Regions from separate parts of the Stutzerimonas sp. FeSN7 genome, predicted to be linked through region 1. Evidence: predicted binding sites of a transcription regulator. Region 1 holds the regulator's gene; each other region holds the start of a gene.

What was found. Region 1 encodes FliA, which starts transcription of late flagellar genes. Its sites were predicted from a motif close to CTAAAGTTTNNNNNNNNNNNGCCGNTAA; they were not measured.
Region 2: a site for FliA is predicted at 3,982-4,009, ahead of P5703_RS05300 (methyl-accepting chemotaxis protein). Genes of this name have one in related genera too.
Region 3: a site for FliA is predicted at 3,548-3,575, ahead of flgM (flagellar biosynthesis anti-sigma factor FlgM). Genes of this name have one in related genera too.

Annotation. Positions count from the first base shown of each region.
Region 1 is NZ_JARPMN010000001.1:1,524,651-1,529,844, forward strand. Features, by position in the region: gene flhA (flagellar biosynthesis protein FlhA) at 1-745, shown strand, start outside; gene flhF (flagellar biosynthesis GTPase FlhF) at 761-2,053, shown strand; gene fleN (flagellar synthesis regulator FleN) at 2,145-2,972, shown strand; gene fliA (RNA polymerase sigma factor FliA) at 2,990-3,715, shown strand; gene P5703_RS07140 (chemotaxis response regulator CheY) at 3,790-4,164, shown strand; gene P5703_RS07145 (protein phosphatase CheZ) at 4,188-4,982, shown strand; gene P5703_RS07150 (chemotaxis protein CheA) at 4,994-5,194, shown strand, end outside.
Region 2 is NZ_JARPMN010000001.1:1,156,223-1,161,416, reverse strand. Features, by position in the region: gene chrA (chromate efflux transporter) at 1-1,005, shown strand, start outside; gene P5703_RS05305 (alpha/beta fold hydrolase) at 1,032-2,039, opposite strand; gene P5703_RS05300 (methyl-accepting chemotaxis protein) at 2,155-3,774, opposite strand; gene P5703_RS05295 (DUF6746 family protein) at 4,225-4,575, shown strand; gene P5703_RS05290 (hypothetical protein) at 4,585-5,010, opposite strand; gene P5703_RS05285 (AraC family transcriptional regulator) at 5,124-5,194, shown strand, end outside.
Region 3 is NZ_JARPMN010000001.1:3,028,225-3,033,418, reverse strand. Features, by position in the region: gene P5703_RS14250 (sodium ion-translocating decarboxylase subunit beta) at 1-121, shown strand, start outside; gene P5703_RS14245 (Arc family DNA-binding protein) at 437-760, opposite strand; gene P5703_RS14240 (PA3371 family protein) at 973-1,158, opposite strand; gene P5703_RS14235 (hypothetical protein) at 1,201-1,413, opposite strand; gene P5703_RS14230 (hypothetical protein) at 1,431-1,577, opposite strand; tRNA gene P5703_RS14225 (tRNA-Arg) at 1,691-1,767, shown strand; gene P5703_RS14220 (flagellar brake protein) at 1,866-2,609, opposite strand; gene P5703_RS14215 (flagella synthesis protein FlgN) at 2,672-3,142, opposite strand; gene flgM (flagellar biosynthesis anti-sigma factor FlgM) at 3,182-3,511, opposite strand; gene flgA (flagellar basal body P-ring formation chaperone FlgA) at 3,619-4,359, opposite strand; gene P5703_RS14200 (chemotaxis protein CheV) at 4,446-5,194, shown strand, end outside.

The DNA of each region.
Region 1 (5,194 bases):
CGCCGCCAGGGATCCGGCGTTCGGTCTGGAGGCTGTCTGGATCGAAGCGAGCCAGCGCGACCAGGCGCAGTCGCTCGGCTATACCGTGGTGGATGCGAGTACCGTCGTCGCCACGCACCTCAACCAGGTTCTGCACAAGCATGCCCATGAGCTGCTCGGGCATGAAGAGGTCCAGCAGCTGCTGCAGCTGCTGGCCAAGAGTTCGCCCAAGCTGGCCGAGGAGCTGGTGCCGGGCATGGTGTCGCTTTCGACGCTGCTCAAGGTGCTGCAGGCGCTGCTGCAGGAGCAGGTGCCGGTACGCGACATCCGCACCATCGCCGAGGCCATCGCTAACGTGGCCGCCAAGAGTCAAGATCCCGCCGCAATGGTGGCCGCGGTCCGTGTCGCGCTGTCGCGCGCAATCGTGCAAAACGTTGTGGGACTAGAGCCGGAGCTCCCTGTGATCACCCTCGAGCCCCGGTTGGAACAGATCTTGCTCAATAGCTTGCAGAAGGCCAATCAGGGCTCCGACGACGGCATTTTGCTCGAGCCCGGAATGGCCGAAAAGTTGCAACGGTCCCTGGTAGAAGCGGCACAGCGTCAAGAAATGCTCGGCAAGCCAGCGATTCTGCTGGTGGCCGGCCCGGTCAGGGCGATGCTGTCGCGATTTGCGCGTCTGGCGGTGCCGAACATCCATGTTCTGGCCTACCAGGAAATACCGGACAACAAGCAGGTCACCATCGTCTCGACGGTGGGTCAGAATTAACCGAGGGTGCAGGCCATGCAGGTCAAACGTTTCTTCGCCGCCGATATGCGCATCGCCATGAAAATGGTGCGTGACGAGCTGGGCGCCGATGCCGTGATCATCGGCAATCGCCGGGTCGCCGGCGGCGTCGAGCTGACGGCTGTCCTCGACTACCCGATGCAGTCCGCGCCGGCGGCAGCCAAGCCGAATGCTGCGCTGGAGGCCGAATTGCGCAAGACGCAGTCGCGCCTGGCCAGTGCCCATGCCGAGCTGAGTGCCGCACCCCGCGCGAAGATGCAGGATCGTCAACTGGTTGACGAGAAGCCAGCCGCTGCGGCGAGCAAGCCGCAACCTGCCGCGGTGGCCGAGCCGGCCGCTGCGGTGGACGCCCGCGCGATCGAGGCGATGTATTCGGAACTGCACGGGCTGCGCGAGCTGATCGAAGTGCAGCTCGGTTCGATCGCCTGGGGCCAGGAGCAGAGCCGCCGCCCGCAGCAGGCAGGCCTGTGGCGTCGCCTGCAGCGTCTGGGTCTGCCGGCGGAACTGTCGCGCAGCCTGCTGGACAAGGTCGCCGCCATCACTGATGCGCGTCAGGCCTGGCGGATGGTTCTGGCGCATCTGGCGCAGGCCATCAAGGTCAGCAAGAACGAGCCGCTGGAAGAGGGCGGGGTGATTGCCCTGGTCGGGCCCGCGGGCGTTGGCAAGACCACCACGCTGGCCAAGCTTGCCGCTCGCTATGTGCTGAAGTACGGCGCGCAGAGCATCGCTCTGGCGAGCATGGACAACTACCGCATCGGCGCCCAGGAGCAGCTCAAGACGCTTGGCCGCATCCTCGACGTACCGGTGCTGCAACTCGATCCGAGCGAGCCCCTGAGCAAGTCGCTGGCTTCGCTGGCGCGCAAGCGGGTGATCCTGATCGACACTGCCGGCCTGCCCGCCAGCGATCCGACGCTGCGCATGCAGCTGCAGGCGCTTTCGGACAAGGGTGTCAAATCGAAGAATTACCTGGTGCTGGCGGCAACCAGCCAGAGCCAGGTGCTCAAGGCGGCATGGCACAACTATCGTCGTTGCGGCCTGGCTGGCTGTATTCTGACCAAGTTGGATGAGGCGGGCAGCCTCGGTGATGTGCTCGGGCTCACAATCAGCCAGCACTTGCCGATAGCCTACCTCGCGGACGGCCCGCGCATTCCGGACGACCTGCATCTGCCGCGTAGCCATCAGCTGGTGAGCCGTGCGGTGAGTTTGCAATCCGGCGAGGAACCGAGCGAGGAAACCATGGCCGATATGTTCGCCGGGTTGTACAACGGTTCGTCACGGCGGGCTGGATGATGTGGCGACAGCGGTACCAGAATGAATCAGATGCGTGCCCTGCGTGCGCATCGCCGGCCGAAAGGCCCCAGCAAGGTATAGGCGTGTGAACATGGGTATGCATCCCGTACAGGTGATTGCGGTGACCGGCGGCAAGGGTGGCGTCGGCAAGACCAACGTGTCGGTCAATCTGGCGCTGGCCCTGGCCGATCTCGGTCGGCGCGTGGTGCTGCTCGACGCCGACCTCGGCTTGGCCAACGTCGACGTGCTGCTGGGTCTGACCAGCAAGCGCACCCTGGCCGATGTAATCGCCGGCGAGTGCGATCTGCGTGACGTGCTCATCCAGGGACCAGGTGGCATTCGCATCGTGCCGGCAGCGTCCGGTACCCAGAGCATGGTGCAACTGTCGTCCCTGCAGCACGCAGGGCTGATCCAGGCATTCAGCGAGATGGGCGACGAGATCGACGTGCTGATCATCGACACCGCGGCCGGTATCGGCGACTCGGTGGTCAGCTTCGTGCGCGCCGCGCAGGAGGTGCTGCTGGTGGTCACCGACGAGCCGACATCGATCACTGACGCCTATGCGCTGATCAAGCTGCTCAATCGTGACTACGGCATCAGCCGCTTCCGCGTGCTGGCCAACATGGCCCATGCGCCGCAAGAAGGTCGCAACCTGTTCGCCAAACTGACCAAGGTTACCGAACGGTTTCTCGATGTCGCATTGCAGTACGTCGGCGCCGTGCCTTACGACGAGGCCGTGCGCAAGGCGGTACAGAAACAGCGTGCGGTCTATGAAGCGTATCCGCGCTCGAAATGTGCACTAGCCTTCAAGGCGATCGCGCAGAAGGTCGATACCTGGCCGCTGCCGGCGACACCGCGGGGCCATCTCGAATTCTTCGTAGAGCGCCTCATCAGCCCCGCTTCACCCAGCCACGAATGACAGGTGCCGGATCCGCTATGTATTACAGCAAGGCTCAGGCAAAGGATGCGCAGTACCGCCTGATCGATCAGTACGCCCCGTTGGTCAAGCGAATCGCTTACCACCTGTTGGCGCGCCTGCCTGCCAGTGTGCAGGTGGACGATCTGATCCAGGCTGGAATGATCGGACTGCTGGAAGCAGCGAAGAAATACGACGCCGGCAAAGGTGCCAGTTTCGAAACCTACGCCGGTATCCGCATCCGCGGCACCATGCTCGACGAAGTTCGCAAGGGGGACTGGGCGCCGCGCTCGGTGCACCGCAACTCGCGCATGGTCAGCGAGGCGATCCGCGCCATCGAGGCGAAAACCGGGCGTGACGCTAAAGATCACGAGGTTGCGGCCGAACTTAAGCTTAGCCTCGACGAGTATTACGCCATTCTCGGCGACACGCTGGGCAGCCGCCTCTTCAGCTTTGACGATCTGCTGCAGGAAGGCGAGCACGGCGAACTGCAGGAAGACGCGAGCAGCACCCATCCGGAACCGTTTCGCGATCTGGAGGACGAGCGTTTCCAGCAGGCGCTGGCCGATGCCATCGGCAATCTGCCCGAACGCGAGAAGCTGGTGCTGTCGCTGTATTACGACGAAGAGTTGAACTTGAAGGAAATTGGTCAGGTGCTGGGAGTCAGCGAGTCGCGTGTGAGCCAGTTGCATAGCCAGTGTGCTGCGCGCTTGCGTGCACGCCTCGGCGAATGGCGCGCCAATTGACAATTGTTTGCGGTATGACGTGCTCGGTTTGCTGAGGCATTTTGGGACTTACGGAGGTCGACTTGGACAAGAACATGAAAATCCTCATCGTCGATGACTTCTCGACGATGAGACGAATCATCAAGAACCTCTTGCGTGATCTGGGGTTCACCAACACCGCCGAGGCGGACGACGGCACCACCGCACTGCCGATGCTGAAAAGCGGCAGCTTCGATTTCCTGGTCACCGACTGGAACATGCCGGGCATGAGCGGTATCGATCTGCTGCGCACAGTGCGCGCGGACGAGCGCCTCAAGCATCTGCCGGTACTGATGGTGACCGCCGAGGCGAAGCGCGATCAGATCATCGAAGCGGCCCAGGCCGGGGTCAATGGCTATGTGGTCAAACCCTTCACCGCCCAGGTGCTCAAGGAAAAGATCGAGAAGATCTTCGAGCGCGTCAACGGCTGAAGCAGTAACGCCGCGAGGGCACTATGACGCAAGCAGACCAAAGCCTGGCAGAGTTCGAAGCGACTCTGAAGGCCAACGCACCCCGCCTGATTGAAAGCCTGCAGCAAGGCCGCTTCGATGAAGCGACGCAGATGTTCAACGAGCTCAATCAGGTGCGCAACAACGGGCTCTATCAGGAAGTGGGCAAGCTCACGCGCGAGCTGCACAACGCCATCGTCAAGCTTGAGATGGATACCTGCGCCACGGGCGGCGACCCGTCACCGATCACCGATGCCACCGACCGTCTGTCCTACGTGGTGGAAATGACCGAGAAAGCCGCCAATCGCACCATGGACCTGGTCGAGGAATCGGCCCCGCTGGTGAACTATGTCAGCTACGAGGCCCAGAGCCTGACGGCCGATTGGCAGCGCTTCATGCGCCGTGACATGAATGCCGAGCAGTTCCGCGATCTGGTCAAGCGCATCGACCAGTACCTGCAGCGCAGCATGAACGATGGCAGCCAGCTTTCGCAGAATCTCAGCGAGATCATGCTGGCCCAGGACTTCCAGGATCTAACCGGCCAGGTGATCAAGCGGGTGACCCGACTGATCACCGAGCTTGAAAGCAACCTGCTCAATCTCGTCCTCATGGCGGGGCAGGTGGACCGCGTTGCCGGCATCCAGCACGACCGCGATGCCATGCGCGCCGAGCAAGAGAAGAAAAAACAAGAAAAAATGCCTTCCAACGGTGAAGGTCCGCAGATGCATGCCGATATGCGTGAAGACGTCGTTTCCGGCCAGGACGATGTCGATGATCTGCTTTCAAGCCTGGGCTTTTAGGGGAAGTGAATATGAGCTTCGACGCCGATGAAGAAATCCTCCAGGACTTCCTGGTAGAGGCCGGCGAGATTCTCGAACTATTGTCCGAGCAACTCGTGGAGCTGGAAAGCAGCCCCGATGACATGGCGTTGCTCAATGCGATTTTTCGCGGGTTCCACACGGTCAAGGGCGGTGCAGGCTTCCTTCAGCTTCATGAGCTGGTGGAGTGCTGC
Region 2 (5,194 bases), 370 kb from region 1:
GGTGAGGTGTCGCTGGTCGCCGGGATCTTCTACGGCATCAAACCGGCCGTGACCGCCATCGTGCTGCATGCAGCCCACCGCATCGGCTCGCGCGCACTGAAGAACGGCTGGCTGTGGGCTATCGCCGGCGCCTCGTTCGTGGCGATCTTCGCGCTCAACGTGCCCTTCCCGCTCATCGTGCTGGGGGCTGCCCTGGTCGGCTACCTGGGCGGACGCTTCGCCCCCGGCCAGTTCAACCTTGGCGGTGGCCATGCGGCGGCGGACAAATCCTATGGCCCGGCGGTGATCGATGACGACACCCCACCACCTGCCCATGCGCGCTTTCGTTGGCCTCGCCTGATCGCGCTGCTCGGCATCGGCGCCGTGCTCTGGATACTGCCGATGGCTCTGCTGATGGCGCTGTTCGGCTGGGGCGGCACACTCACCCAGATGAGCTGGTTCTTCACCAAGGCCGCGCTGCTGACCTTCGGTGGCGCCTATGCGGTGCTGCCCTATGTCTACCAGGGTGCAGTCGGGCACTACGCCTGGCTGACCCCGACTCAGATGATCGATGGCTTGGCGCTGGGCGAAACCACGCCCGGCCCGCTGATCATGGTGGTGGCCTTCGTCGGCTTCGTCGGCGCCTACGTGCAGCCGGTCTTCGCTGCCGACCAGGCATTTGCCGCCGGCGCCCTCGCAGCGTGTCTGGTCACCTGGTTCACCTTTCTGCCGTCGTTCCTGTTCATTCTGGCCGGAGGCCCCGTGGTGGAGTCGACTCACGGCCAGCTCAAGTTCACCGCCCCACTCACCGCAATCACGGCCGCGGTGGTCGGCGTGATCGTCAACCTGGCGCTGTTCTTCGGCTACCACGTGCTCTGGCCAGAGGGCTTCGCCGGCAGATTCGACTGGCCCTCGGCGATGATCGCGCTAGGTGCAGCCGTGGCGCTGTTCCGCTACAAGCGTGGCGTGATCCAGGTGTTGCTGGCCTGCGCTGTGGCCGGCCTGGCGGTGCATCTGCTGAGATAAGCCATCCGGCGACTCAGCTGAATCGCTCAACGCTGCAATCCTTCGATCAAGGCACGGTGAAATTCTTCCGGCGCCTCGACTTGGGGTGAATGCCCCAGGTCCGGGAAGGCCACCAGCCTGGCCTGGGGAATCATGGCGGCGGCCTGGCGGCCCAGTTCCGGGTAGTTACCCAGGCGTTTGGCGACCTCGTCCGGCGCCCGGTTGGCGCCAGGCGCGGTGCGGTCCAGGCCGCCGATCAGCAGCAGTGTCGGTGTGCTGATGCGGGGAAACTCGTGGATCACCGGCTGGGTGAAGACCATTTCCGAAGTCTGCGCCTGGTTCCAGGCCACCCGCTCCTTGCCCTCGCCGGCGTACATGCCGGCCAACATGGCGACCCAGCGGTCGTACTCCGGCTTCCAGTTGCCGTTGTAGTAGAACTTCTGCTGGTAGGCCTTGATGCTGTCGAAATCGGTCTTCAGCTCGGCCTGGTAAAGCTGATCGATGGGTGCATAGGGCACGCCTTCGGCCTGCCAGTCCTCCAGTCCGATGGGGTTCACCAGCACCAGCTGCTCGGCCAGCTGCGGATAGCTCAGCGCCAGCCGCGCGGCCAGCATGCCGCCCATGGAATGACCGATGACGCTGACCTGGTCGATGCCCTCCTGCTGCAACAGGGCCTGGGTGTTGTGCGCCAGCTGGGCGAAGCTGAACTGGTAGCCCTCGGGCTTGCTCGAACTGCAGAAACCGACCTGATCAGGGGCGATTACGCGGTAGCCGGCCTCGTTGAGCACCTCGATGGTGCGCTCCCAGGTCGCGCCACAGAAATTCTTGCCATGCAGCAGGAGCGCCGTGCGGCCGTTCGCCTGGCCGGTCGGCGCAACGTCCATGTAGGCCATCTGCATCGGCTTGCCCTGGGACTCGAAACGATAGTGCTTGAGCGGATGCGGATAGCTGAATCCTTCCAGCTGCGGGCCATAGCTGGTCCGGCTTTCGGCCAGTACTGGCAGGCTCAGGGTTAGGCCGGCGGCAAGCGCCAGAGCGGACACGGCAGTTTTCACGGGGCGACTCCTCTGTTCGGTGAGACAGCTCCGTACATAGGAATGCATTCGTGCTGCCGGGTTCGCGACCGGATTGCGACAGCGCATGTCCCGGCCGCGTCCGCGGCGAATTGCTTCAGAGGCGGAAGCGCCCCACCAGCCGGTTGAGCTGCGTGGCCAGCCGCGCCAGCTCGTCGCTTGCCACCGAAGTCTGCTGCGCGCCGGTGGCGCTCTGCTCGGAAATGTCGCGAATGGCTACCAGGTTGCGGTCCACCTCTCGGGCCACCTGTGCCTGTTCCTCGGCGGCACTGGCGATGACCAGGTTCATCTCGTTGATCTGCCCGACCCGCTCTGCGATCAGCCCCAGCGCCTGATCCGCCTCGTCGGCCATGGCCTGGCTGCGCGCGGCGAATTCGCTGCTTTGCTGCATATCGTGCACCGACTGCTCGGTGGCGCTCTGGATCGCGCCGATCATGCGCTCGATTTCCTGGGTTGAACTCTGGGTGCGCTGCGCCAGGTTGCGCACCTCGTCAGCCACCACCGCGAAACCTCGCCCGGCCTCACCGGCGCGCGCCGCCTCGATGGCCGCGTTGAGTGCCAGCAGGTTGGTCTGCTCCGCGATGGAACGGATCACGTCGACGACCTTGCCAATGCTCGCCGCTTCCTCGGCCAGCCGCGTCACGGTGCCGACGCTTTCCTGCAGCCGATCGCTGAGCTGGTGAATGGTCTGGCGCGTCGCCGTGACCTGTCGGCGGCCGGCATCGGCGACCGTCTCGGCATCACGCGAGGCATCGGAGGTGCGGTTGGCGTTGCCGGCCACCTCATCCACCGCCGCCGACATCTCGGTGACCGCAGTCGCGGCCATCTGCACTTCTTCGTTCTGCTGGTGGATGCCCTGGGCAGTGTGCTGGGTGACCGCATGCAGCTCTTCGGCGGCGGACGCCAGTTGCGTGGCCGAGCCCTGGATGTCCTGCAGGGTGTCGCGCAGGGTCTGCTGCATCTGCCGGATCGACTGCTGCACCTGGGTGATCTCGTCACGCCCGCGGCACTCGATGGTACGACTCAGGTCACCTGCGGCGACCGAGGCTGCCGCCTGCTTCAGCGCTTCCAGCGGCCGGCTGATGCTGCGCAGCAGGACCATGGCGAAAATCCCGCCGCCGATCAGCATGACCAGCAGCAAACCGATGTTCAGCACCCGATTGCGCTGGTAGAGCGCCAGAGCGCGCTCGTACTCGCCCTTGGCTTCGCCCAGTTGCAAGCCGATCAGCTCGCTGAAGCCCTCGGAAATCGGGTCGATCAGCGGGTACAGATCGTTGATGACGAACGCGGCCAGGCGCTTTTCGCTGTGGCGGTCGAGAATGCGTTCGAGGTCGTCCAGCGGTGCGTCGGCCTTCTGCATCAGCACTTCGATGCGGGCGGAGGCCTGCCGCTCGGCGTCAATCAGGCTGGTGTTCATGTACTCGCCCCAGAGCCGCCGGATCTCGGCCCGCGCGGTCCGCACGTCATCACGCGCCTGCTGGTAGCTGAGCATCCCGCTGCGCGTCTTGTGCGTGGCGTCGACGATCTTCACCGCATAGAGGTCGGCGATCAGCTTGAGGTCGCGCAACGGCACAACGCGGTCCAGGTAAACGGTGTTGAGGCCGGCGACGCTGCGCTGCTGCGCGTTCAGCCCGCTCAGGCCGATGACCAGACAGGCGCTCAGCATTGCCCCGATCAGGATCAACAGACGGGCTCGGATAGTCAGTTGCTGCATCATTCGTTCTTTTCCATATGGCATGCCGGCGCCGAAGGCGTGGCAAATTGGCAAGTAAGGCAACAGGTTCGACTGGTTCATGCCGACACGAGGCAGTGCCGGCCTGCGGTTCCCTTGCGGAACCCTGCAATCCTGGAGACGGGACGAGGTAGTTGTTGTTGAATCCCCGAGCGCTGGCACCGATAGCGGCGAACGGCCAGCAGCAAACCGCTATCGGCCGATCGCCTCTGCGCTTTAGGGAAAAAATTCTCGCAACGGGCGTGCCAGAGCCGTTGCAGAGACCTGACGGGGACTCGACAGCATCACCCTCCGAACGCTTCGGCATGGTCAGGACGAGCCCGGCGCATCGCCGGCATGCGACTAATGGCGCAGCGCAGACTGTGCGCTGCTGCACGTCGCGCAGATGGCCAAGTGATACCTTCGCGCCCCATCTTTCGACCCATGGGACCTGTCGTGAAAACACTCATCCAGACTGCCGTGCTGGCGCTGTCCAGCCTGATCGCCAGCCACGCCATCGCCGACGCGCAACCGTCACGCAACCTGGCCGAGGCGGTGAAGAACTTCTCCGAGTACAACAGCCGGCTGGAACAGGCCATGGCCCAGGGCCTGACGCCGGAGAGCCTCGCGCAGATCCACGAGCTGACCTACACGCTCAAGGACGCGCTGGAGAAGATCAACGAGGAGGTGGATGGCCTGACCGACACCCTCGAGGAAATCCATATCGCCTCCGAGGCGCAGAACGCCGCCGAAGTTAAGCGCTACGGCAACGAATACCTCGAGACCGCGCGCAAGGTGATCAAGTAACCCTGCGGGCTATGGCGCGACCGGAATGATGTCGAAGCCGATGCGGTTGTCGCTGATGACGCGATACTCCAGTGTCTGGCCCGCCTGCACCTGCGCCAGCTTCTCGCGGCGCAGGCTGAGCTTGCCGCACAGGGTGTCATCCAGCGGATCGGTGCCGATGCTGACGATCCGCGCGCCAGCCGGCACCTGGAAACGCACCACCTCGCCGACATGGATGCGTGCCGCCAGCTGGCGATCGATCAGCACGGCGATGTAGCAGCCGCCGCCGCGCAGGCCGAAATCCCGCGTCACCACCACTTCGCCGCCGTTTTCCAGCGGCTGCTGATAGGCCAGCACCCGCTCGGCCGGCACCGGCTCGATGTCCTCGGCATCGGGCTGCCACGACGAGCAGCCGGCCAGCGAAAGCAGTGCGGTGAAGACAAGCAACGGGCGCATGGGAACTCCTTGTGCGGAAGACGAAGCGGCGAGCCGGACGATCGAGCATGCCAGAGCGGCGGATGATTGCTAGAGTCAGACCCCAGTTTCGTATCGATGACGGCAGGCACAACGTGAACAACCCGGACGACGACCAACCCCGCTTCTGGCGCGACGACGCCCTGCCCTTCCTGGAAGCGCGCGC
Region 3 (5,194 bases), 1.5 Mb from region 1:
TAAGGTTGGTCTGGAGGCTAATCCGCAGAACTTCCTGTTGATGCATGCCATGGGGCCAAACGTGGCGGGCGTCATTGGCTCTGCGGTAGCCGCAGGCGTGCTCCTCAACTTCGTCGGCTAGCGCCGCATGTCCTGTGTTCCTCAGGCGGCCTCTTTCTGAGGTGCGTCTGAGGTGACCTTGTTCACCTCTTTCCCTTCCGATCAAGCAGTCGAATGGTCAGTGTCCGCCCGATGCGCGGTCGCTGATGGCGGCTCCTGCGTCAGTGCTTTTTCATCGGGCATTGCCATCATGCAAGCGGTGGCTTCGTGCCAAGCGGCTTGGTTGGCTGGGGAGGCAGGCAGATAGAAGGGGTGCGGCGGGGGGAGGGGAGGGTGCTGGCCAGGTGAGGCCGTGGATGCATGGACAGGGGCCTGTCACGCCCCTGTCCAGTTGCTGTCAGTCTTCCTTGGCGAGCTCGGTATCCTGAGCGATCAGCGCGATCAAGGCATTCTGCTGTCGGTGAGCCAGCTGACGGAAACGCTGGAGCAGCTCTCGTTCATGCAGTGACAGCTCAGGACTGTCCAAACGCATGCTCAGATCGTCGTCCAGAGCGCCTTCCTGCAGCAGGCTTTGCTCCAAGCGGGCGATGATTTCCGAGTTCATGCTGCGGTGATGATTACGCGCTACCTCAGCTATGCGTTCGCGCATGCCATCGGGAAGCCGAACCACGAATTTGTCAGCCGTGCGGCTGGAATAAACTGCCTGTTTCATAGGGCGCATAATTAACCGGTTAGTCAGGTGGGCGTGCTGGCGTATTGCCGGGGTAGTCACCGGTCTGACAACCACCAGTACTCGCTGTTCCGTCGACCAAGGGAAAAAATAGAAGACGGCTTCATGGCGCCAATTGTACGACGAATCGGTGATTAGTAAAGTGGTTGTGCTATCAAAGTGCCTTTACTGTGATGCAGTCCATTTTCCACAGCGGGGATGAATCAACGCAGTACCGGATCGAACTTTATTTTGCGCCCAATCATCAGGGCTATCAGGAACAGCGTCCCAAAGACTCCGATGCCCGCCTTGCAAGCGGCAGCTAGCGCGCCCGGCTCCTGTATTTCTGCGAATGCGCCATACACACAGGCCGCGGTGAGCAGTAGGCAAGTCAATGCGAACTTGGACATGAATATCTCCTTTGCGGAACGATCCGCTCAAAATCCAATCCCTTAAAAGACCCAGCGTTGCGGCTGAGCCAATGTGCTGCCCTGGGTGGCGCTCAGGGTCGTGATCTGGGCCTTTTCAGCGAACTGCACGCGCTGAGTGGAAACTTGCGGGGTGGGCTCGTATTGATGCGCTTGCGGTTCGGCTGCTGGCATTTGCATCGCCGCCAGCGCGGCCAGTGCGAATCCAGTACTCAGGAGGGAAACCGGCTTGATCATGAGCGTCATCCTTCGCGTCACATTTGATTGCCTTTCATATTGCACGCGCTGTGCCAAGCCTGAATTGCTTTTAAGTCCTTTAAAATCAATGGCTTAGGTTGGAATGTGTCAGAGGCGAGCTTGCGCTTTGCACGGATGCACGCCGCGACCAATGCAATTTGCATGATGACAAATCCCGGCCGAGACAGGGTTCCGAAGGTGGCGGGTGAGCAGCGTTGGCCCCACGAACGACATGACAAAGCGCATCTGGCTCGCTAACATGCCGGCCGCGCAATCAGTCCCAGTAGCTCAATTGGATAGAGCATCCCCCTCCTAAGGGGAAGGTTGTGAGTTCGAACCTCGCCTGGGACGCCATCAAAGCCTGCATGACGAGGCAAAGCCGCAGCGGGCGGCTCGCCAGCTGGCAAGCGCTGCAGGGCTAGTTGGTGGGGTAGCTAGGGTGCGGTAGATGATTAGCCGAATGGCGAGTTGGTATTGTCGCGGCGTGCATCGCGCTGTAGCTGGTAGACCAATCGTTCGATCTGCCGTTGGGTCAATCCGCTAAGGCGGTGGAAGCGCAGCCCGCACATGGTCATATCCAGCTTTTCATCGACCACCAGGTGGCGGAGTTCGACTTCCGTCTGAATGGTTCCGATCGGGAGCTTGGCGGCCAGTTCATAAACCTGGCCTGTCTGCAGATTACCCTGATTGCCTTTGATGCTCAGTTTACAGCCCGTTGCGGAGATATCGAGCAGGCGGCCTTCCAATGCATTTCGTACCGCTGCGCCGCCTAGCTGGGCGGTGACGGCAAGCTCCTTCAGCTGCGCGCGATAAGCGTTGCGGCGCTGATGATAGGTCAGTTCGGCAGGGGTAGGGATCCAGTAGCAACGTGCCCCATCTATTTCTCCAAGATGCACGTCTTGCTGGCTTGTCCAGAAGATGCGCGCGCCTTCGTAGAAGCCTTCGACATGAACGGCTTCGCCCTGCAGGAGCAGTCTCTCGCCATCGTTGGGGATAAGCTCGTCGAGGGCGATCCAGCCGGTTTCGCGGTTCATCTCGACCAGATAACTCTGGTATCGCTGGCTGCGCTCGTGGAAGCGCAGTGTCAGGGGAATATTGTTATCCAGCAGGGGACGCAGATTGGCGTAGATCTCTAGCGGTGCCGTCAGTACCTTGGGCGGTTGCGGGCCCTCGTCACCAAAAAATAAGTTAGACACGGTCCGGTGTTCTCCGGCGCATTGTTATCACCATCGCGTGGCGTCCTTGTAGCGGTCTATCGTCAGGCTTGGCTGAGAGGTCGTTGCTGCTTGCTCTTGGACGCTCCGCCTCGATTGTCATACAGGTCGGGAGTATCGTCCTTGCCCTGGAGTATGTGCAGCATGCTACCCAAGGCGCTCTGGTTGGCGCGTATCAGCCGGCCATTGCGCTCGTTGGCGCTACGGCAGCTTTCCAGTTCGGCTTCGAGCGTGCGGGCTTGTTCGAGAATGGTCTCGCCGCTCGGTGAGCCACTGACTGCGGCCTGCAGGCCATTGCGATCAGGTGTCAGTTGTTGTCCGGTCAGCCACTGACTGCGCTGGGCGCCATGCTGGCCGAGCAGTGCCAGCAAAGGCTGCTTTTTTGTCAGGATCGCTTCAAGCCCAGCAAGATCACGGTTGCCCAGAGCAGCAAACTCCTCATCGATAAGCTCAAGGAGTTGGTGTGCAATGCCGATATCTTCGGTTAGCTGCTCAAGCAGGGCTGTTTCGTGCATTTCGGTCTCTGGGCTTGGTCGCGTTAGTCGGGCTCAGGCTCAGCGTTGCGTCTCGAACGCCAGCAGCTTGGCTGCTACGCGCTGGTTGTCGACTTTATAAGAGCCGTCTGCAATCGCTGCTTTCAGTTTTTCTACGCGCTCTTGGTCTACAGCGGGTTGATCAGCCAATTTGTCGGCCGCTTGCTGCAGGCGTTGAGCTTCAGGGCTCAGTTGAACGGTGTCGCTGGCATTGCCGCTGACGGTGTTGGTTTTCGTTGCCTCGCTTGCCGGCCCTTGCTGCGGGTTGGCTGCGCGTTCGCTACCTTGCACACCGTTGCGCCCGCTGGGGGCATTCAGTGGGCTGTTGGGCCGATTGAAGTCGATGACCATGATGCAAACCTCGAAGGAATCAGGACGCTTGCCATGTGTTCGGCAACAGTGATGGAAACTTTAGCGTTTTTTTCCTGGGTACACATCGGAAAACTGTTGAATCCCGGTTACATCGCGACCTCCACCTGGCCGGGGCCGGTTACTCTGGCCTTGATCGTGCGGCCCGAACGCTGATTCTTGACAGGAATCTGCTTGCCCGGAGCGCCATCAGCCATTGCCTCGCCGGGCATGCGTACGCTGATCGAACCCGTCTTGGCCGTGATGACGACCTGATCCCCCTTGCGGACAACCTTGGCCATCTCCAGCTGATTGGGTGTGATCACCTGATCGGGTTGCACGGGGCGGGTAAGCTTGTTGCCCAGGGCCTCGTCCATTCGGGTCAGATAGCCTTGATTGAGCGCGGACACATCCCGCTCGGCGAGGCTGACATCCGCTTGGCTCAGCACGGTGTCGCGTAGAAGGGATCTGTTTGCGACGATCACCTCGCGATACAGGCGCACCTGCGCCGGTACGAAAACCGACCACGGGCTGCTGCCTTCGCAACTTACCCTTACCGTGACACGTCCAACGGGAGCGGTGGTTCCGCCAAGGCTGGCGGCGAGCGGCTGATCGCAAGGGTTGAGGCGCAGCCTAGGGTCCAATCGATTGACGCTGATCTCATGCCGGGCGGTGATTGCGCTGCGGATCAAATACTCGCCAACCGTGCGCTCAAGAAACTGCTCGGTCACGTCGATAAGCTGTTCAGGATGTGACATGGTTGACGCGTGGGCGAGTGAGCCCGTCGCGCAAAGTAGTAGTAGCAGCGCAATCCGGCACAGCGCCAGATCGGCGCGTCGGAAAATGGTCATAAGGACGTTCATATCCCAACCTAAGCAAGGGGCGTGCCGCGTCTGAATCGTTCGGCCCCGTAATCTGCAAGCAGAGAGGAACTGGCATGGCCGGTGTATTGGATTCGGTTAACCAGCGTACCCAATTGGTGGGACAGAACCGTCTGGAGCTGTTGCTGTTTCGCCTCGATGGCGAGCAGCTCTATGGCATCAACGTTTTCAAGGTGCGGGAAGTGCTGCAGTGCCCGCGCCTGACGATCATGCCCAAGTGTGGTCGAGTGGTTCGTGGTGTGGCCAGCATCCGCGGTAGCACGCTGCCGATCCTGGATCTTTCGCTAGCGACCGGTAAGTCGGCGCTGATGAATCTTGAAAATTCGTTCGCAGTAATCACCGAATACAACAACAGGACGCTGGGTTTTCTGGTGAGTTCTGTCGAGCGGATCGTCAATCTGAACTGGGAGGCCATTCTGCCTCCTCCGCGCGGTGCTGGGCGCGATCATTACCTGACCGCTGTGACGCACATCGACAACAAGCTGGTGGAAATCATCGACGTCGAGAAGGTGCTGGCGGAAGTTGCACCTACCTCGGAAGAGGTTTCGCCGGAAGTGGTGGACGACGATACTCGCGCCAAGGCGCTGTCGTGTCGCGTCCTGGTTGTGGATGACTCGTCGGTGGCGCGCAAGCAGATTACCCGCTGCTTGGAGAACATTGGTATCGAGGTCGTCAAGCTCAACGATGGCCGCGAGGCACTCAATTATCTGAAGCGGATGGCCGACGAGGGCAAGAATCCGGCGGAAGAGTTTCTGATGATGATTTCCGATATTGAAATGCCGGAAATGGATGGCTATACCCTGAC